Regions from separate parts of the Brevibacillus sp. HB2.2 genome, predicted to be linked through region 3. Evidence: riboswitches for the same ligand, from Rfam matches in the RefSeq annotation. Region 3 holds a riboswitch; each other region holds the start of a gene.
What was found. Region 3 has a riboswitch for lysine ahead of HP401_RS17855 (aspartate kinase). Riboswitches for the same ligand answer to the same signal wherever they lie in the genome.
Positions count from the first base shown of each region.

Region 1: another riboswitch for lysine. It lies ahead of dapD (2,3,4,5-tetrahydropyridine-2,6-dicarboxylate N-acetyltransferase); the one in region 3 lies ahead of HP401_RS17855 (aspartate kinase).
Region 2: another riboswitch for lysine. It lies ahead of HP401_RS32285 (amino acid permease); the one in region 3 lies ahead of HP401_RS17855 (aspartate kinase).

Region 1 is NZ_JABSUV010000015.1:11,746-18,911, forward strand. It holds gene HP401_RS12845 (hypothetical protein) at 1-410, shown strand, start outside; gene HP401_RS12850 (hypothetical protein) at 474-668, shown strand; gene HP401_RS12855 (EcsC family protein) at 682-1,527, shown strand; gene HP401_RS12860 (GNAT family N-acetyltransferase) at 1,502-2,050, opposite strand; gene HP401_RS12865 (flavodoxin) at 2,119-2,559, opposite strand; lysine riboswitch at 2,700-2,889, shown strand; gene dapD (2,3,4,5-tetrahydropyridine-2,6-dicarboxylate N-acetyltransferase) at 2,981-3,691, shown strand; gene HP401_RS12875 (aspartate aminotransferase family protein) at 3,706-4,920, shown strand; gene HP401_RS12880 (N-acetyldiaminopimelate deacetylase) at 4,924-6,057, shown strand; gene HP401_RS12885 (hypothetical protein) at 6,332-6,931, shown strand; gene HP401_RS12890 (DUF4912 domain-containing protein) at 7,040-7,166, shown strand, end outside.
Region 2 is NZ_JABSUV010000032.1:25,761-32,926, reverse strand. It holds gene HP401_RS32310 (aminoglycoside phosphotransferase family protein) at 1-649, shown strand, start outside; gene HP401_RS32305 (TolC family protein) at 721-1,776, opposite strand; gene HP401_RS32300 (hypothetical protein) at 1,993-2,139, opposite strand; gene HP401_RS32295 (hypothetical protein) at 2,132-2,323, opposite strand; gene HP401_RS32290 (hypothetical protein) at 2,472-3,335, opposite strand; gene HP401_RS32285 (amino acid permease) at 3,554-5,002, opposite strand; lysine riboswitch at 5,116-5,301, opposite strand; gene HP401_RS32280 (DinB family protein) at 5,386-5,880, opposite strand; gene HP401_RS32275 (CGNR zinc finger domain-containing protein) at 6,048-6,605, shown strand; gene HP401_RS32270 (inositol monophosphatase family protein) at 6,636-7,166, opposite strand, start outside.
Region 3 is NZ_JABSUV010000023.1:98,119-105,284, forward strand. It holds gene HP401_RS17835 (ABC transporter ATP-binding protein) at 1-40, shown strand, start outside; gene HP401_RS17840 (ABC transporter ATP-binding protein) at 42-755, shown strand; gene HP401_RS17845 (DUF2164 domain-containing protein) at 880-1,131, shown strand; gene uvrC (excinuclease ABC subunit UvrC) at 1,170-2,951, shown strand; lysine riboswitch at 3,054-3,241, shown strand; gene HP401_RS17855 (aspartate kinase) at 3,473-4,714, shown strand; gene HP401_RS17860 (YslB family protein) at 4,764-5,216, opposite strand; gene HP401_RS17865 (succinate dehydrogenase cytochrome b558 subunit) at 5,645-6,256, shown strand; gene sdhA (succinate dehydrogenase flavoprotein subunit) at 6,276-7,166, shown strand, end outside.

The sequences.
Region 1 (7,166 bases), on a different contig from region 3:
CTACTCATGCTGAGCTAGTCGGATCCAAAAAGATTAGGGATAAGAGCGAAAAGAAGTCCTACTATATGCCGAAATTTGAATGGAAACATGGCGAGATCGGTATTGGTGCCAACCGGAAGCACAGTAATGGTACCATTTCCTCAGAAAATCGGATCGAGATCTTTTTCGGGGAAGAAGAGATCGCCAGCATCAAGCCCAGCAAAGGTGATGGCGACGATAGCGAGGGACTTGAATCACTGAATTTGAACAGGTATATCGATACGGATAAGCCTGGGGAATACAAGATCAAGGTAACGAATACGCTCAGCAATAAGACCTGCACGGTTATCAACTCCAAAAGAAAGTACACGAAGAAAAATGATGTAAATGAGCGTAATGAAACATTGACGCTTACAATTGAAGTGAAATAGTAGATAGGAAAACCCCCTTGCATTTTGGCATGGGGGTTTTCGACTACAAGGGGAGGAAGTTCTGTGACAAATGAACAGAAGGTAATCTTGGAAAAGTTCGGCTTTCGGATCGAAGGAGAGCAAGTGAAACATTTGAAGCTGGGGATCGTAAGAAATATAAAAGAATTCGTCTGCCACCCCACGCCAGAAGAGTTGCAGGACTATATCAAGTCCATCTTGCGCAACCAATGTCAGTGGAAGCGAGGAGAATCTGAGTGAGCAGGCAGGGAGGTTGTTGGGGTTGAAAGAGTCTAGCGAGACATTGGTTACGGCCTTACGCGAAGTGGAGGACTGGGAGAAGGACCAGAACGACTTGTGGTTCTGGGAAAAGCTTGGCAGACTTCCTTTTGTTCTCTTGGATCGGATTACGCCTGCATTTGTTCAGGAGAAGCTGGGAAAAGCCGTAGATGAAATGGCAGCCTTTCTCGAGACAGGTGGGACTTATTTGGTGCAGGATGAATCGATATACAAGCGGTTTGACAAACGGTTAGAGGCTTCTGTAATTGGCAAAGAGGAGATTGCTGCTGTACCGCTTACAATCATGAATGATGTCGCAATGGAGCTGAAGGATTCACGTGCGAATTTTGCCACAGTACAAGGTGCGACGACTGGCTTCGGGGGGATATTTACCCTTGCGATCGATATCCCGCTATTGATGGGAACATCCCTAAAAGTATTACAAGAGATGGCGCTTGCCTATGGCTATCGACCGGAAGAGAAGAGGGAGCGGCTGTTTGTCGTCAAATGCTTACAATTTGCTTCATCAGACATCGTAGGGAAAAAAGCGATACTCGCTGAGCTCTCCCGCTTTGATGAACCAAGTGCGCAGAGAGAGGTAATGGCACAATTGCAGGGATGGCGTGAAGTCGTGGTTACGTACACAGAAAACTTCGGGTGGAAAAAGTTATTTCAAATGGTGCCTATTGCGGGTATTTTGTTCGGAGCGTATTTAAATCGCTCAACCGTAAAGGATGTCGCCGAAGCGGGGATGATGCTGTACCGCAAACGGCGCATCCTGGAGCGGCTGCGCGAGATTGAAAAGAGCATGGAGCTTACACAGACCACTCCTCAGCAGTAAGAGCGTAGATGAGATGGTCCTCCCATACACCGTTAATTTGCAAATAGCGTAGCGATAGCCCTTCCTGGCGAAACCGGTTTTTTTCCAAGACACGAATGGAAGCTTGGTTGCGAGGCATGACAGCCGCTTGTACCCTGTGTAGCCCAACATCCGTTAGAGCAAAGCGAAGGGCAAGATTTACAGCTAGTGTTGTATAGCCTTTGCCATTGCAGGCCTGATCCATGAAGTAGCCAATCGTCGCATTTTGCCATGCGCCGCGTGCGACATTCGACAACGCTACACGTCCAATCATCTTTTCAGATTCCCGGGAGAATACACCAAAAGCATAGGCAGTACCACGTTCAAAATCATTCTGTGCTTGCGAAATCTGTTCTTGCTGTGCTGGAAGGGTCAGAAATGAAGCGGGGCGGATCGGTTCAAATGGTTGGAGAAATTCATGATTACGCAGCCGAAGCTCTAGGAGCTCGGCTGCGTCTTGTTGATGGAGAGGCCGTAACAGAATCTCGTCTGTATGTAGTGACATGAGATCAATCCTCCTTAAAAAGTTGGATTGATAGTATAGCATGTGCCAAAGTATTTGGGAAACATCGATTAGCCGAGCAATTCAGCAAACGATACCCCGAATGCTTTGCAAGTTTCCACTTCTTTTGCTGTAGGAGAAAGCTCGATTTTCAAACCTTCCAGAGGAGTTTCAGCGCCACGCTCACTCGCCTTTTTCAGCAAAATATCAACAGCGGCACCGACATGCTCGTAAGCGGAATCGCAAGAGCCAAAAGCAACAACCTTTTTCCCACTAAGGTCAATATCGTCCATTTCCTCATAAAAATCCAGGCATTCATCTGGGAGTTCGCCATCGCCCCATGTGTAGGCACCAAGCAAGATTCCGTCGTAAGCCTCGAGTTCTTTTGCATTCGCGTCCATTACTTCTTTTATCTCCAGCTCAGCACCAGTTGAACGAATACCTTCTGCAATTGCTTCAGCAATTTCCTGTGTATTCCCTGTCATGCTCGCGTATACCATCAAAATGCTCATAAAACGTAAAACCTCCAATTAGATAATGAGTATCATTCTCACAAATAAAATTAATGAAAATGAGAATCGTTGTCAATAACTTTTTTCATCTTGCCACGTTTCATTGATTTTGGTAGAGTTAAATAAAATTAATATAATGTACACTAAATAGAGGTGCGCCGAAGAAGAGTAAGCCTTTTCGCAATCTGCCAGGGGGCAGGAGAAGGAAGAAAGGCTAAAGCGCCGAAGCTTTTGCTATGCCCCTACGTAGCACAGGCTGGGGTGTTTCATGAAAAATGAACATCCTGTCACAAGGGACCTTACATCTTTTTGTGGAGCGCTATTTATGATTTGCTTACGTAGTATCAAAAGCAATGAGATAGCGAATGCACTCATTGCTTTTTTTGTTTTACCATGCTGTTATTTTGAGGAGGATGTAACAATGAACATGATGGATGCTAACGAAATTATCGCGTTTATTCAAAAAAGCGAAAAGAAAACACCTGTGAAGGTATATGTGAAAGGGAACCTGGAGGGAATCGACTTTGGTGCGAGCTCTAAAGCCTTCATTACTGGTCCGACTGGTGTTGTTTTTGGTGAGTGGAAAGAGATTGAGCCAGTACTCGCTGCTAACGCAGACAAAATTGAAGATTATGTAGTAGAAAGCGATCGTCGCAACTCCGCTATTCCATTGCTGGATACAAAAGGGATTCAAGCGCGTATTGAGCCAGGCGCAATTATCCGTGACCAAGTGACAATCGGTAACAATGCGGTCATCATGATGGGTGCTTCCATTAACATCGGTGCAGTGATCGGTGAAGGTACGATGATTGATATGAATGTTGTAGTAGGTGGACGCGGAACCATCGGGAAAAACTGCCACATCGGCGCTGGATCGGTTATCGCAGGCGTTATCGAGCCGCCGTCTGCACAGCCAGTTGTTGTCGAGGATGATGTTGTCATCGGAGCAAATGCTGTCATTCTGGAAGGTGTACGCGTAGGAAAAGGTGCTGTTGTTGCAGCAGGTGCTGTCGTCATTGAAGATGTACCTCCATACGTAGTAGTGGCGGGAACACCTGCACGTGTGATCAAGCAAATCGATGAAAAAACTCGTTCCAAGACAGAGATCAAGCAGGAGCTACGTCAGCTGTAAGGGAGAGAGTGCACATGGACTGGCGTTCGCTCGATGAACAATATATCGTCTCCTCTTATAAAAGAATTCCGATTGCCATAGAGAAAGGCGAAGGAAATTACTTGTACGATACGAATGGGAAGAGTTATCTCGACTTGTTTACTGGACTCGCGGTAAACGTTTTGGGGCATTCTCATCCGCGCATTGTACAGGCTCTGCGTGAGCAGGGAGAGCGCTTCTTGCATATTTCCAATGTATTTTTAAACAAGCCGGCTATTCGATTAGCGGAGCGTTTGGTTGCAAACAGCATCAGCGGTAAGGTGTTTTTCACCAACTCTGGTGCGGAGGCCACAGAGTCTGCGATCAAGCTGATTCACAAATGGACGAAAAACGAGGGAGCAGGTCGTGAAGGCATCGTTGTTTTACGCAACAGCTTTCACGGGCGAACACTTGGAGCAGTACGTCTGACGAGGCAGGCTCACGTCTATCAAGACTTTCCTCAGCCAGCTTTTCCTGTTTATGAACTGGATGTGGAGGACACGGCAGGATTGCGAGCGATTTGCCAGGAGGCAAGACCCGCTGCGGTCCTTATGGAGCCAGTCTTGGGTTCCGGCGGTGTCGTGCCACTAACAGAAGCGTTCTTGCGAGAGGTAGCTGCCATCTGTGAACAAGAAGGCATGCTCTTTGTCATGGACGAAATCCAGACAGGAATGGGCAGAACAGGAAAGCTGTTTGCTTATGAGCATGCAGGCGTAGCGCCAGATCTCATCCTATTCGCCAAAGGCATAGGGGGAGGGCTACCTCTCGGCGGTGTCATCGCTGGTCCAAAGCTGATGAACCAGTTCAAACCGGGGGATCACGGAACGACATTCGCACCATCGCCATTGTCTGCTGCCCTGGGGAATGTCGTGTTGGACGAATTGCTTAATCCAGCCTTCATCGCTCATGTAGAAGAAGTGATTGCGTACCTGTGGTCGGGCTTGGAAGCGTTGCGAACGCGTCTTCCAGATCAACTGCAATCCCTTCGCGGAAAAGGCTTGATGGTTGGAATTCCGCTCTCTTCCACCCCGGAAGAGGTAAGCCACTTGCAGCAAGCATTGCTTGACGAAGGAATCCTTGTAGACGTGACCCAGAAAACGATTGTTCGTCTGCTTCCGCCACTGACGTTGACAAAAGCCGATGTCGACCGTTTCCTTGCTGTGTTTGAAGAGCAATTAACAGCAAGAACAGGTACGAAAAAGGAGGCGTAGAACATGACGACTTCCTTGTTTACACAAATTCGCCGAGATTTGCACCAAATACCGGAGCCAGGCTTCGCTGAAGTGAAGACGCAGCAATACTTGCTCGATTATTTGAAAAAGCTGCCTCAGGAGCGAATCGAGATCAAAACGTGGCGGACAGGCATTTTGGTCAAGCTGGCAGGAACAAAGCCAAAACGACTAATTGCCTGGCGGACGGATATGGATGGCCTACCGATCGTAGAGGAAACGTCCTATCCGTTTCGATCGCTTCATGAAGGGTATATGCATGCTTGCGGCCATGACATGCATATGGCAATCGCTCTTGGCCTCCTGACGCATTTTACTGAGCATTCGATCGCAGATGATTTGCTGTTCCTCTTCCAGCCGGCAGAAGAAGGCCCTGGCGGTGCTTGGCCGATGATGGAAAGTGAAGAGTTTGCAGAGTGGCGACCGGACTGCATTTTTGCCCTGCATATCGCGCCAGAATACCCAGTTGGTCAAATTGCGACAAAGCCAGGAATTTTGTTTGCCAACACTTCTGAGTTGTACATTGATCTAGTCGGCAAAGGGGGGCATGCAGCCTTCCCTCATAAGGCGAATGACATGGTGGTTGCAGGAAGCCATCTGGTGACACAGCTTCAATCGATTATTTCGCGCAATATCGATCCATTGGATTCTGCCGTCGTAACGATTGGCAAGCTGGAGAGCGGGACGAAGCAAAACATCATCGCGGAGAAGTCCAGGCTAGAAGGGACGATCCGAACCTTTTCGATGGAATCGATGGCACTTGTCAAGAGCCGCATTGAATCTCTCGTAAAGGGAGTGGAAATTGGCTTTGATTGTCAGGCAACGATTGACTATGGTGTTGGCTACTGCCAGGTTTACAACGAGGAGCAGCTAACGACAGACTTCATGCAATGGGTACAGGAGCAATGTGATGATGTAACTCTCATCGCCTGCAAGGAAGCCATGACCGGAGAAGATTTCGGGTACTTTTTGAAAGAAATCCCCGGCTTTTTATTCTGGCTGGGTGTGCAAACGCCATACGGCTTGCACCATTCCAAAATTGAGCCCAATGAAGACGCGATCGAGGTTGCTATTCGACTGGTCTCCCGGTATTTTACTTGGCTTTCGCAACAGGAGTAGCAGGTGTCAGGAGTAAAAAAAAGAGTGGCTAGATAGCCGCTCTTTTTGCTGTGTCATTCCCAGCTGTATTTTGGTCAAGAGTAAGAAGTAGTTACTAACATCTCTGTGTATAAGTCTTTCTTCCTAAGGTTTTTGTGCTTGTGGATATTGTGGATATTGTTGAAAAAACTTATCAGGGCAGCACAACTATTTCCTTTTCCAAACGTATAAACTAGGGAGAAGAAATTCCGGAAAAACAAGCGCTGCCGCGCACACATACAGGAGGATTATTGACATGAAAAAAGCATGGTTATCGGCCTTGTTGGCGTTGACTGTAGCAGCAGGGGTGGGGAGCACTACTGCGCTGGGAGAAGGTGCGATGCGCGTATTTTTCGGTGCGGAAACTGTAGCGAGTGAAATGCCAGCATCCAAGGCTGAATCGGTAGAATCAATAGTGAACAAGCTCGGTGGTTTCGTCGATTACGATCAGCAATCTGGCAAATTGCAAGTGATTAAGCCAAACGTAAATATTATTGTGGTCGAAGGGATTCAGCAGACCCGCAATAAAAATGTCGTTTTCAGCAACCCTGTCAAAGGATACAGCGATAAAAATGTCCCTCGTACGTTTAACGTTTTCGTAGAGGTTGATGACGCGCCTATCGCCAAAGACTTGCGCATGCAGCTCGTGTTGGTCGGACCGGACGGCAAAGAAGTGTCTAAAGGGAAAGAGTGGAAATACTCCACACAGAATGCAAACAGTTTTTATTTTTCTGAGCCTTTTGTATCTACGAAACTCGAAGCATACGGCACTTATAAAGTACAAGTTCAAATGAAATCCGAGAAATTCACTTCTTTTGTAACCGTCGGTGAAAATACATTTACAGTTGGACGCTAAAAATTATGGCTTGGATGCGTTTCCACTTTACATGTCCCCGTGCTATAATATACGGAAAAGCCAATATACTTGGTAATAGCAAGTAAAAGAAAGGAACGATGGGAGCGAATGGAGACAAATCCCCCGCGATCGTCCACGGATGTAGAAGGCCCGAGTATACGCATTGCCTGGAAAGATGAGCAGTCCATTCAGGCAGAGTGGAGCATGACGAAGGAGTTCGAGCAAGAAATAGAGC
Region 2 (7,166 bases), on a different contig from region 3:
GGGAATGGTGCAGCTACTCGATGCTGACGAGGAAAAAGGGATCATGCTTTTGGAGCGGATCATGCCAGGAGAGACACTGGACAAGCTGAGTAGCGAAGATGAGCGAATACAATGCTTGGCGGACGTGATCAAAAGAATGCATACACCCGTTTCGAAAGGTGGCAAGCTTGCTCCTACGTTTCCAACGATAGCAGACTGGGCTGTGGGACTGAAAAATATTCGCCCTCATTTCCAAGGGGAGACAGGACCGATTCCTGAGCAAATGGTGGAGCGGGCTATGCAATGGTACAAAAAGCTTCTTCCCACACAAAAAGAATTGTACCTGCTGCATGGTGATCTTCATCATGAAAACATTTTGCGGGCAGAAAGAGAGCCGTGGTTGGCAATTGATCCAAAAGGGCTGATCGGGGAGACGGAATACGAGGTGATTCCGTTTTTGCTGAACCATTTGCCAGAGGATGGAGTAGAAGAGGTAATGAAGCAGCGGGTCGATGGGCTGACGAAGGCGCTGTCTTTGCAAAAAGAGAGAGTGTTGGCGTGGGCGTATTGCCATAGTGTGCTATCGGCTTGGTGGTTTATAGAGGATTTTGGTGTAGACGGTGGTCGTCTGGTGATGCCGGGAGTTTTTGAGAGACTGTTAAATGAGTAAGGGCTTCACCCTTTGGGATGAAGCCTTCTTTATTTTATATGAATAAATGAGATCCTTCGTAATGCGGAATATTAATAGCCAGTTGACTGGTTCAAGGTGGTAGCAGCGAGATTGTATTGATAAACCGATTCAATTGCTTTTGTTTCAGAGTCAAACAGGCTTGCTTCGTCTTCCATCAATTCTTTCATCGATGCCTTCCCCAATCTATATTGATCGATTGTTGCCTGATAGCGCTCCAATGCGGTTTCTTTCTTTGTTGTACTTTCTTCTAATGCCTTTTTCGCTGCCAGTACCTTCGTATAGTTGTCACTTACTTCTTGACCGATTTTCTTTTGCGTTTTTTGTTTTTGCAGTTCCGCTTTTTTGTGCTCATTTTTTGCAATTATTCCTTTATGTGTGCTTAGTGCGGAATACTCTGCTGTGTAATCAATTCTTACTTGGGTAAAATCTATTTCTGCTTGCGCTTTGATCATCTCAGGACGCATTTCAAAAGCTTTTGCTTGCAATTGCTCCAAGGAAAGCAGCTCGTGCTGGGACAGATCAGTCGCTATCATTCTCCATTGTCTGTCTGCTTTTTCATTCAATAAATCGTTGAGCTTGGCCAACGCTTGCTTGTAGCTGGCTTCAAGGGCAGCAAGATTTTTATGAGCTTCTGTTTCTTGGGAGTTCAACCAGTACTGTCTTTGCAAGCTCTTCTTTTGGGCTTTGATTTTGGCGTCTAATGACTGGACTTCGAAGAAAGCTTTATGTACTTGCAATTGAACGGTGTTTTTTTGCGTATTCAGGGCGACTTCATCGACAACCACTTCTTTGATCGCTTTGGCGGCGTCTTCGAATTTCTTTTTTGCATCAGCCAGAGTTATGACGTCGGATTTTTTGATTTCTTCCTTTTCTCTTAGTGTGATGGATGTTTCGTACTTTGTAATATCTAATTCAATTCGAAGCAGCTCCAGATCAACGCTGTTCTTTATTGCCTGTTCGACTGCGAAATTTAGCGACAAAGGGGAAACATCCGTCTGTTCCGTAGTGGCCACGAGTGGAGCGGCCAGAGCAAAATGGGCACCACCTGTAAGGAGAGAAGTGACTAAAGTTGTACTATAAATGTGTTTGAAGAGCCTGGATTTCATGGGGCAACCTCCTGATTATATATAAAAGAACTTGATAACGATTCTCATTATCAAATCCATGAAAAGTATATATTTCCAATACAATTTCGTCAATAAAAAAATGTTTTTCACCACTTTCTTGGCCAAAACCCAAAAGAAATCCCCTTCCGGAAAAAGGCAAAGTGAGCATCTGCCTGTTTCCCCAAAGGGGATTTGTTTTTCATAATGGGAAAAGTACTATTCTTTGTCCCTGTTTTCTTTGTTTTCCGTAGCCGACTTGGCAGTTTGGTTCAATGTCCCTTCCTTTGGCGTAAGGGAGTAACCATGCATATTGCTTCCGTTATAACCCATGTCGGGCTTTTCCTGTGAGGTACGATCAGTCATTTGCTTCCCCCTTATTTTGTCCAGTGGATGTAGAGTCTTGCTGCACATACGGATTGTCGACGTCATTTGGTTCCTTGTCCAGATTGGTACGGATTGCGAGTATTGGACTCGTGGGAGGTTGAGCGATCAGTCTGTCATCCAGTTGCTTGAAATCAGGCAGGTCGTTTTCGCGATTGTCATCCATGTTCGTCTCCTCCTTTACGGGTTAGTATATCCACCACCTGCCTGTACATTTCCTTAAATGGAAAAGCAATGGGACCCGGACTACACCAGAAAAAACAGCCCCAGTTCCAGAAAGTTCGGGAGGGGCTGTGCCGATCATCTTTGTGCAGTTAACTCGTTTTCTTGGCCAGGCTCTTCATAAAAGAAGCAAGATTCGTTTGTAACAATGGTGTGATCGCAGAAAAGGAAGCATTTTCAGTGAGCGTATTCATTTGACGAACAAATTCAGTGGTATCCTTTGTATTTACATTCTCGAAGCGGTTAGTGATTTTTGTGTTTTTTAAATCGGAGAGAAGCGTAGCTTGTTCGTTCCGGTATTGTGTGATCCAGTCTGGACGATGTTGCAGCTTTTTGACGAATTGAATCAGCATGCTTACTTTCTCTGTTGGATTGGTTGTGGTCGCTTGCATTTTTTTGTAGGCTTCCGGGTCATACCGCTCCATCAGCTTGGATGGATTAACATAGTCGTTCGGCGCCCCATGTGGTTTTTGCGGAAGCTCTACGTAGCTGACACTGCCAGTTGCAGGGTCAACCTTTCGTGTTTTGGCAACGCCTGCGAGCAGATGGAGGGTATCCAAAAATTCAGCAGCATTTTTCTCATCAGCCATGTATTGGTCTGCCAAATATTTGCCTTGGGTTAAACCGACTTCTACCAAAGCAGCTCTTTCTTCATCGGTGTAGGTGGATTGGGAGTTGAAAAAGTTTTGCTCCAGGATGTGGTCAAAGGCTTTGCGAGCCTCGGGTGGCTTATCTGCGAAAATTTTATCCAAACGCTCATTAATCTCAGTGCTAAAGAAAAATTGGACGCTGTGATGTTCGATGGCATCAGCAGGTAGCTCGCGTGCCTTGTGTGAACGAAGGTCTACCGTATCGGGCTTGGGCAATCCCAGACTAGTTCCCGTCACCATTTTAGGTGCAGTTTGGCTAGTTTGGAGCTGGGGGGTTAGGTAGCGGGAATACGATTGGATTTGCATGTTCTACTCTCCTCACATGGATTCATGTTCAGTCGTGAAGGCAGGGAGATCATGGTTACCCTTTATCAGATGACTAGTATGAGTTGTGAGAACAGAAGGAAACGGATCTCAATTGCTTCTTTTCTATACTATCGGCTATTTTCGGGCAGTTTTTAATAGGGTGGCAAACATGAAAAAGGACTCCCGTTCAGATAACGGAAGTCCGTATTTTTCTTCGATTATTTCGTGTGCTCATCCATGCTGAAGTCTACTTGTTCAAGAGGGACGACCTTGGTCTTCTGGCTGATTTTATAAGCGAGCCAAATGAGTAAGAAGAGTGGCAGGCCAATGTAAGAGACCAGGACGCCATACCAGTCGACCGTTCCCCCGATGAATGAAGAGTAGTTTTGCCCCAAAATAACGATACAGCAAATGATGAAGGCAAAAATCGGTCCAAACGGGAACCACTTTGCCCGATAAGGCAATTCGCTTAAGTCTCGGCCCTGAGCGATAAACGCTTTGCGGAAACGGTAGTGACTAATGGCAATTCCCAGCCAAGCGATGAAGCCTGACATACCGGACGCATTCAAAAGCCATACGTACACTTCGCCATCCCCAAACAGCGAGGACAGAAAAGCAAGGGCGCCGATGAGCGCAGTCAAGATCAAGGCATTGATTGGTACACCGTTACTTGTTACTTTTGCGAACCATTTTGGTGCTTTTCCTTCCTTCGCCAAGTTCCACAGCATGCGTGTAGAGGCGTACATGCCAGAGTTACCAGCAGACAATACAGACGTGAGAATAACCGCGTTCATGACGGATGCTGCAAAAGCAAAACCGGCATTTTCAAATACTATCGTAAACGGACTGATCGCAATATCCGTAAGGTCGCCACTGATCAGATTTGGATTATCGTATGGAACCAGCAACCCGATGATCAAAATAGCGAGGATGTAGAAGAGCAGGATGCGCCAAAAAATTTGACGGATGGCCTTCGGAATATTGCGGGCAGGGTCTTCGCTTTCCCCAGCTGCTACACCAACCAGCTCTGTTCCTTGGAAAGAGAATCCGGCAATCATAAAGACACCGAGCAGGGCCATGAAGCCGCCATTGAATGGCGCGTCGCCTTTGGTGAAGTTTTGGAAGCCAACTGCTTGACCACCCATAATGCCAAAAATCATCAACACACCGACAATAATAAAGATGATAACCGTTACTACTTTAATCAAGGCGAACCAATATTCAGATTCTCCATAGGCTTTCACAGACAGGAGATTCAAGGCAAACAGCAATCCGAGGAACAAAGCGCTCCACACTATCGCTGGGGTATCCGGGAACCAATATTTCATAATGAGTGCAGAAGCTGACAGCTCGACGGCAATGGTTATCGCCCAGTTGTACCAGTAGTTCCAACCGAGAGCAAAGCCGAGTGATGGATCGACGAACCGTGTGGCATACGTCGAAAACGAACCGGAAACAGGCATAAAGGCTGCCATTTCCCCCAAGCTGGTCATTAAAAAGTAAACCATGATACTAATAGCGAGATAGGCGACTAAAGCTCCACCTGGTCCGGCGGAATGAATCGAGCCTCCACTCGCGAGAAACAATCCCGTCCCAATCGAGCCGCCGATGGCGATCATCGTCAGGTGTCGGGCTTTCAAACCACGTTGCAATTGATTTTGTGACATAAGCTGCTTGCACGACCTTTCTTGATTTTTGAGAAGGAAGGTCGGAAATTAAAAAACCGCCATAGCCAAAAAAATGGCATAGGGCGGTATCATCCAATCCCCACCAAGCCTTCACTGAAGATAGCTCACCACGTTTGCTTGGCATGCAAACGTGACAGTTCTGCCCCTTTCGAGTACAGCCCCAACCCAATCGCACAGAGACGCGATATGAGCTTCGGCGGATTTTCCTTACCTGGAGTCATTGATTTTCTCTGAATCTCGTACAGGATGATATAAAAGCCGCGACCTCTATCCCCACCGTGAAAGATGAGGATAACATGTATGAAATTATGTGATTTAACAACTATAAAGGATTGTTCGGGATTAATCAATGTGAAATTTTGTTATTCAAATGAGCGTTTGGCAGGCCAGGAGCCTTGCAGCTTGCGAACTTGGACGATTTGTCCCGTATGAAACGCATCATGCAAGACAAGACTCATTACGTTTTGGTAAATGGGTGTATAGGTAGCCAGCTGGTTTAACTCTTCATCCGTCAGCAAGGAAAGCTGTTCATGAATGTGGCGGTGGACGCTTTCCATTTTCAAGAGGGTAGCTTGCCAAGCGTCTTCGTCAGCGGGACCACCGGATGGGGTGAAGGTATCATCGTTCGTCTCCGCGGAGCCAGGGAATTCGGTGCCCAAAAGACGATGCAACAGGCGTTCTTTGTAATAAAGAAGGTGGCTGACGTTTTCCCAGATGGTGTTGGCAGCTTCTCCCACAGGGCGCCAGCTAGCCTCCGCAGCTGATATCCCGGAAAGCACTTCTTTTAGGGGTGGATACCAGTCTTCCTTGTCATACGCACATTCCCATCCGTGCAAAAGCAATTCCTTCCGATTCATACGCTTCCTCCTCGTCTGTGAAACAGATTGATGAAACGCTATAATAGCAATAAGAAATGAGGGTGTAACTAGTCAATTAGGTTACGGTAGTTACGGATAAAGATTACCATATCCTGTATGGTCATACAAGAGAGAAAATGAAGGGTTTCGTCAGGAGAGTGGATGACATGGACTGGCTTTGTATCGATTTTTTAAATAGTGATTGGCGGGATTGGCGCGGTTCTGGTCGTTGGGAAAATCGCCTGGAGAACCAGGAATGGCTGTCATCCTTTTTGCAAACATACAACCTAACCGCTCCGCTGCCGATGAATGAGGCGTATGCCGCGTCTCTTTTGCAATTGCGGGAGCGTTTGAGACGTATGCTGGAAGCCGTTGTCCGTGGAGACCGATTTCAAGAGGAGGACCTTGCGGAATTGAACAAAGTGTTGGCTCTCGCCCCTTTTCATACACAGGTGTTGTATGTAGATGAGGAGGGCGGCTACAGGCAAAAGCAATCCAGTCAAGCAGAGGGCTGGCCCCTCGTCATGGCACAAATTGCGGCTTCTTTCGCGGAGCTGCTTGCCCCGCAGCATCTGGAGCGAATCAAAATATGTGACAACGAGGATTGCCGCTGGGTGTTTTATGATGAAAGCCGCAACCGGGTGCGCCGCTGGTGCGATGACAAAATGTGCGGAAACCTGATGAAGGTACGCCGTTTTCGTGAGCGGAAAAAGGAGAAAGGGTGATGCGCATAGGCTCACCCTTTTTTCTGTTCATTATGAAGCTGGGGTCAATTGGATCAGCTGAGGGTAGATGGTCGAGCCAGCTGCTACGATGCCTGTGCTTTTCCAGCAAAAATCATTCCCCTGTGTATCCGTAATTTTGCCTCCGGCTTCCTGGACCAAAAGAGCACCAGCCAGCCAATCATACACCCCTTCACCGTATTCCCAGTAACCGTCGAGTCGTCCGCACGCCACATAGGCCAGATGGAGTGATACCGCGCCTTGCATGCGGATGGCAAAAGCTTCTGGCATCACTCGCGTCAAGGAATTCGCTGTATACTTTCCGACCAAGAGGTTCATCGGCTCGGAGGAAGCAAAGATCGTCCCTAGAATGCACTCACTCAGCAGCGATTTGGATGAGGTACTGATTTTTTGTCCGTTTAAAAAAGCTCCACGCCCGCCAATTGCTGTAAACAGTTCATCACGGCATGGATCATAGACAAAAGAAACAACCGTGCGTCCACCGTCAATCAGGCAGAGGGAAGTAGCCCACATCGGCATTTTTTGTAGAAAGTGAACGGCTCC
Region 3 (7,166 bases):
AGATGTGATTGAAGCCTACCTCGGCAAGGAGGACGAATAAGATGCTGAACATACAAAACTTGACGACCTCCTACGGTCAAATCAAGGCGATTCGCGGGATAACGCTGGAAGTGCCGAAGGGCAAAATCGTCTCGCTAATCGGGGCGAATGGAGCGGGCAAAACCACAACTATGCGTACGATCGCAGGTCAACTGAAGCCTGAAGCAGGGACGATTACGTTTTGTGGTCAATGCATCGAGGGTTCGAGGCCCCATCAGATCGTGAAAGCCGGGCTGGCGTTGGTTCCAGAAGGGCGTGCAATTCTCGGGAAGATGACCGTACTGGAAAACCTGGAGATGGGCGCATTCCAGCGCAACGATGCACAAGGCATCAAGGACGACATGGAGAAGATGATGACGTGGTTCCCCATCCTCAAGGAGCGTCTTTCCCAATTGGGAGGGACGATGTCTGGTGGTCAGCAGCAAATGCTAGCCATTGCCCGCGCATTGATGTCTCGACCGAAGCTGCTGCTTTTGGACGAGCCGTCAATGGGCTTGGCTCCCATTGTGGTGGCAGACATTTTCAAGGTGATCAAAGAAATCAATGCAGAAGGTACGACCGTCCTGATCGTGGAGCAAAATGTCAAGCAGGCCCTCAAAATCGCTGATTACGGGTATGTGCTGGAGGCTGGGCAAATCGTATTGGACGGCACAGGAGTAGCGCTGTTAAACGACGAGCGTGTAAAAGAAGCATATTTGGGCGGTCGCAAACACTAGGTCTGCCTATAAAAACTGTCGCCATGGAATGAGGCGGCAGTTTTTTTCGTATGGATTCCATGGTACTATGAAGAATAGAACGTATATTCTCTTATGATGCGAAATGGGAAGGAAGCCGGATACGATGCCAACCAAATTGACGAGAGAGCAAATGGAATATCTTGTTCATCAAGTACAACGCTATTTTAAAGAAGAACGGTCGGAGACACTCGGCAATTTGGAGACGGAAGAGTTGATTGCCTTTTTTTCAAAAGAGCTCGGCCCTTTCTATTACAATCAAGGGGTGCAAGACAGCCGCAAGCTGCTGATGGAACGGATGAGTTCCTTAGAAGATGAACTGTATGTATTGGAAAAGCCAATCCACAAGAACAAATAGATGCTAGGCAGATATAGAGCAAAGAGGAGGGAGCAGCCATGAACAGCTCCTTAAAAGATAAACTGGCCGTCCTGCCAGATAAACCAGGCTGCTACCTGATGAAAAATGCGAGCGGGGAAATCATTTACGTCGGAAAAGCCAAGGTGCTGAAAAACCGCGTCCGCTCGTATTTTACAGGCAGTCATAACGGGAAGACGCAGCTGTTGGTCAGTGAGATCGTGGACTTTGAGTACATTGTGGTATCCTCAGCGATTGAGGCCCTTATCCTCGAGTGCAACCTGATCAAGGAGCACGACCCGCGCTACAATGTCATGCTCCGCGATGACAAGACGTATCCGTACATCAAAATTACGAACGAGGCGCAGCCACGCCTGGAGATTACCCGTAAGGTATTAAAAGATAAAGCTAAGTATTTCGGGCCCTATCCGAATGCCGGAGATGCCTCCGAGGTGAAGAAGCTGCTGGATCGGCTCTATCCGTTGCGAAAATGTCGCAATATGCCCAAGCAGGTTTGTCTTTACTATCATTTGGGACAATGTCTTGCGCCCTGTGTGTACGAGGTATCGGCAGAGGAAAACCAGCGTTTGGTGGATCAAATCAGCCAGTTCCTCGATGGTGGCCATGAGGAAATGAAGCAAACCCTCACGGAAAAAATGCTGCAAGCCGCAGAAAACATGGAGTTCGAACGAGCCAAGGAATATCGTGATCAGATCAAGAGCATCGAAGCCGTAATGGAGAAGCAGAAGATCACGTTCACCGATACGATAGACCGCGACATTATCGGGTTTGCCGTGGAAAAAGGCTGGATGTGCATCCAGGTGTTTTATATGCGAAAAGGGAAGATGATCGAGCGTCAGACGACTTCCTTTCCATACTATGGAAGCGAAACCGAGGACTTCATGTCTTATGTGAGCCAGTTCTACTACGACAAGCAAAATGCGCTGCCAAAAGAAATACTGCTCCCGCAAGAGAGTGAGCCGGAGCTTTTGGCTGAGTGGTTGGGCATCAAAGTCCATGCTCCGAAAAGAGGCAAAAAGCATGAGCTCGTGAAGATGGCTACCGAGAACGCCCGTATTGCTTTGCAGGAGAAGTTCGCGCTGATGTCCAAGGACGATGCTCGTACGGTCCAAGCAGTACACAATCTCGGTCACATTTTAGGGATTCCGGTTCCTCATCGAATTGAAGCGTTTGACAACTCCAACATTCAGGGAACAGAGCCAGTGTCTGCGATGATTGTGTTTACAGACGGCCGCCCTGACAAAAAGGAATACCGCAAATTCAAGATCAAAACCGTAGAGGGACCAGATGATTACGGCTCCATGCGCGAAGTCGTTCGCCGTCGTTACTCTCGTCTGCTGAAAGAAAACCAGCCAATGCCCGACCTGATTGTGATCGATGGTGGTAAAGGCCAAATCAGTGCAGCTATGGACGTGCTGGAAAACGAGCTAGGTCTCTATATTCCTGTCTGTGGTCTGGCGAAGGATGAGAAGCACCGCACTGCTCAGCTCATGTACGGAGATCCGCCAGAGCCTGTAAATCTTAGACGTGACAGCTATGAGTTTTATTTGTTGCAGCGCATCCAGGATGAAGTCCACCGTTTTGTTATTACGTTCCACAGACAATCCCGGACAAAAACAATGCTTTCCTCGCAGTTGGATGAGATCCCGGGTATTGGTGAAAAGCGGCGCAAGCTGTTGTTCTCTCATTTTGGCTCGTTGAAAAAAATGCGCGAGGCGACCGTTGAGGACTTCCGCCAATTGGGAATTGGCGACAAGCTGGCAAAAGAAATCATCGGGCATCTGCGCAAGCTAGACACGTAGCCAGTGTGACTTTTGGAACAACCTTTAAAAAGGAATTGATCCATTTTTAGACTCATGTTATAATCCGATTCAAACAGAATAGTTAGCCTCACTTCCATTATGGAGTGAGGTAGAGGCGCGAAAACCAAGAGTACCACCCTGAGATCGGGTATCTGTGAAGGGGACGGGAAAGGGGAATTCGCCGAAGTGTGGAGGGAAACCCGCTTTTCTCCATGCTGGGTCTGCGTTGAACAAATGCAGGACTGTCATCTGCACAATGACCAATTGTCAGATGGAGAGCTATCTCACGGTGTGTCAATGTGAGTTTTGATGGTGATAACTGTCAATCTTCGTTGTCCGCGTGTATTGGGAGGGAGGAACCGGTATGTCGAAACACTAGGCAGCGGCAGGTCTTATTCCTTGTCGGTGCCTTTTTTGTAAAATAAAAATGTAAGACTTTTCCTTATAGAGAGAATAGTGAAAAACCATACGATACGAGATAAATACCAATATTGGATATGAGAAAAAGGGAGAGAAGCCGCATGGGGTTGATCGTGCAGAAATACGGAGGCACCTCTGTAGGTACCATTGAGCGAATTTTACGAGTTGCGGATCGAATTATCAGCTATAAAGAGGAAGGGCATGATGTGGTAGTTGTTGTTTCTGCAATGGGGAAATCTACTGACGTGTTGGTAGACATGGCCAAGCAGATTAGCGCATACCCATCTGAGCGTGAAATGGATATGCTGCTGACCACGGGGGAGCAGGTATCGATCGCGCTTTTGTCAATGGCCTTGCATACAAAAGGCTACGATGCCATTTCTCTTACGGGCTGGCAAGCTGGAATCACCACAGAGGCGATTCACGGACGAGCACGGATCAAGCAGATTGATCCAGAGCGGATTCAATCCGAGCTCGGTCGTGGTCGTGTGGTGATCGTGGCAGGATTCCAAGGGATCAGTGACGAAGGGGAAATTACGACGCTCGGCCGCGGTGGATCGGATACATCTGCGGTTACACTCGCAGCCAGCTTGAACGCTGAGAAATGCGAAATCTTTACGGACGTGTCCGGGGTGTATACAGCTGATCCGCGAATGGTTCCAGCTGCGAGCAAGCTGGATACGATCTCGTATGATGAGATGCTGGAGCTGGCGAACCTCGGTGCAGGGGTTCTTCATCCTAGGTCAGTTGAGGCTGCGAAAAAATACAAGGTAAGGCTGGTCGTCCGCTCCAGCTTTACTGCCGAAGATGGTACGTACGTTGAGGAGGTTGCCAACATGGAAACAGGAAGAGTAGTAAGTGGAGTTGCACACGATGAAGATGTAGCGAAAATCACGGTTGTCGGCATGCCTGCCAAGGTCGGGACGCTCTCCCGTCTGTTCAATACGCTGGCGGACAATCAGGTGAACGTCGATATTATTATCCAAAGCTCTTATGATGCTACTGTTACAAATATTTCTTTTACAGTTGCAGCGGATGACCTGAAAAAAGCACTGGATACGCTGGACAGAAACAAAGACGAGCTTGGCTTTGAAAAAGTCGATTTCGAGGAAAGCTTGACCAAAGTATCCATTGTCGGCTCTGGAATGATCAACAATCCAGGGGTAGCTGCCGAAATGTTCCGCGTTCTGGCAGAAAAAGAAATTTCTATTAAAATGGTATCAACTTCTGATATCAAGGTTTCTTGCGTCATTCCAGCAGCTTTGACAGAGCTGGCTGTTCGCAGTCTTCATTCGGCCTATGGTCTGGATGTTGAGGAAACCGCGGTTGTGCACGGAGTATAAAAAGATAGATGCTCCCTCTCCCTTCTTATAGGTAGAGGGGGCATTTTGTTCATGACGCCACTTGTACAGAGATGCGTATGTCTAAAGGGTTTTCCATTTCGATTTTGCTGAACGCTTCTTTTTCTTTCCACTGCTCAATCATACCTGCGATGATCCCGGCTTCAAAGGAAAGACTGCAACCTAGTCTTTCTATAGACTGATAGCTAAAAATGGAATGATTGAGTGAATAGACGATCGTTTGCTCGTTCTCCTCGAGGACGTCTAGCTGACCTAATCCAAGCCGAATAAAAGGCATAATCGGGCCTGTTGAGGATTGAATGGGGATTTGGCGGCCCATATTTTTTCCTATCCAATAGAGGATATGGTTTTCACTATCGCCTAGCAGGGTGCTAGTAAGCGTTTCGCGTAGAAGATGATAGCCAAGATAGGGCATATTCATTCTCTCTGCATAGGGAATGGTCTCTGGCGGCAATAGTGCTGCAAGCTGATCCTTCTCTTTCATATGTGCTTCCCTCCTGTCTTTACTAGATTATGAGGAGGGACACGCATTCATGACATCGGAATAGAAAAAATAGCTGGACTAAACAAAGTTATTCTATCAATGTATTTAGTACATTGATTGTCTTGACGCTCTGTGTCGACAAGAGTACAATTGGATTTGGTCATAGTTTTGCCCAACTTTTTCTCGTATTTTGACACATTCCGACAAATTCATTTGATCTAGTGAACGCAGTCATTTTGTGAACAGCGTCAAGATCCCGTTCATAAAATGATCGTGGTGGTTTTGCTATGTCTAATGGGTGAGGCAATGGGTTAGGATATTGGGGAAAGGTCTATCAAAACGGTCGAAGCCGTTTTGGACCGCTTGCGGTGATGCTTGACGTTTTTCACAAAATTGAGAGTTACATACATTGAAAGGGGGACCATTGTATGGCGAAAGGCCATAGCTTTCTCAGTCACAAGCTCCACTCACTTCTTGGTTTGTTTCCGATCGGGCTCTTCCTGCTGTTTCACTTGACAGCTAACTACCAAGCGACCCGTGGAGCCGAAGCTTTTAATCAAACAGTTGGTTTGATTGAAAATGTTCCATTCGTATTGGTGCTTGAATTTGTTTTCATCTACCTCCCGATCCTGTTTCACGCTATTTACGGTATCTACATTGCGTTCCAAGCAAAGCAAAACGTAGGGAACTTCGGCTACTTCCGAAACCAAATGTTCTTGTGGCAACGTGTTACAGGAGTCATTACCCTCATTTTTATCGTTTGGCACGTTTGGGAAACCCGTATCCAAAAAGCAATGGGTGCACACGTGGATTTTGACATGATGGCAAACATTTTGAGCAGTCCTGCAATGATCGTATTCTACACTATCGGGATTATTAGCACGACTTTCCACTTCTCCAACGGACTGTGGTCATTCCTGGTTCACTGGGGAATTACAGTTGGGCCGCGTTCCCAGCGCATTGCAACATTCCTGACTTTGGGCGTATTCGTAATTGTAACCTTCATCGGCTTGCGTGCGATGTCGGCTTTCATTTTGTAGGGATAGGGGGACAAAACACATGGCAAAAGGTAAACTGATCATTGTCGGTGGAGGTTTGGCCGGCTTGATGGCTACCATCAAAGCAGCAGAAAAAGGCGTTCCTGTTCAGCTGTTCTCCCTGGTTCCGGTAAAACGTTCCCACTCTGTCTGTGCGCAGGGCGGTATTAACGGAGCGGTAAATACCAAAGGGGAAGGCGACTCCACATGGGAGCACTTCGACGATACAGTATATGGCGGAGACTTCTTGGCAAACCAACCGCCAGTTAAAGCAATGTGCGATGCAGCACCTGGCATCATCTATATGTTGGACCGTATGGGCGTTATGTTTAACCGTACTCCAGAAGGTCTGTTGGACTTCCGTCGTTTCGGGGGAACCAAGCATCACCGTACCGCTTTTGCGGGTGCGACAACTGGACAACAGCTTTTGTACGCATTGGACGAACAAGTACGCCGTTATGAAGCTGAAGGTCTGGTAACCAAGTACGAATATTGGGATTTCCTCGGAGCCGTTTTGGACGATACAGGAACCTGTCGCGGGATTACTGCACAGAACATGCGTTCCGGTGAAATTCAATCCTTCCGTGCGGATGCCGTTATTTTGGCAACAGGCGGACCTGGTATCATCTTCGGTAAATCGACGAACTCGATTATCAATACTGGTACAGCAGCATCTGCGGCGTATCAACAAGGGGTTATCTACTCCAATGGTGAGATGATCCAAATTCACCCAACTGCAATCCCGGGCGACGACAAGCTGCGTCTGATGTCCGAGTCTGCTCGTGGTGAGGGTGGTCGTGTATGGACGTACAGAGACGGTAAGCCTTGGTACTTCCTGGAAGATAAATACCCTGCTTACGGAAACCTGGTTCCGCGTGACATCGCGACTCGCGAAATCTTCTCTGTTTGCGTA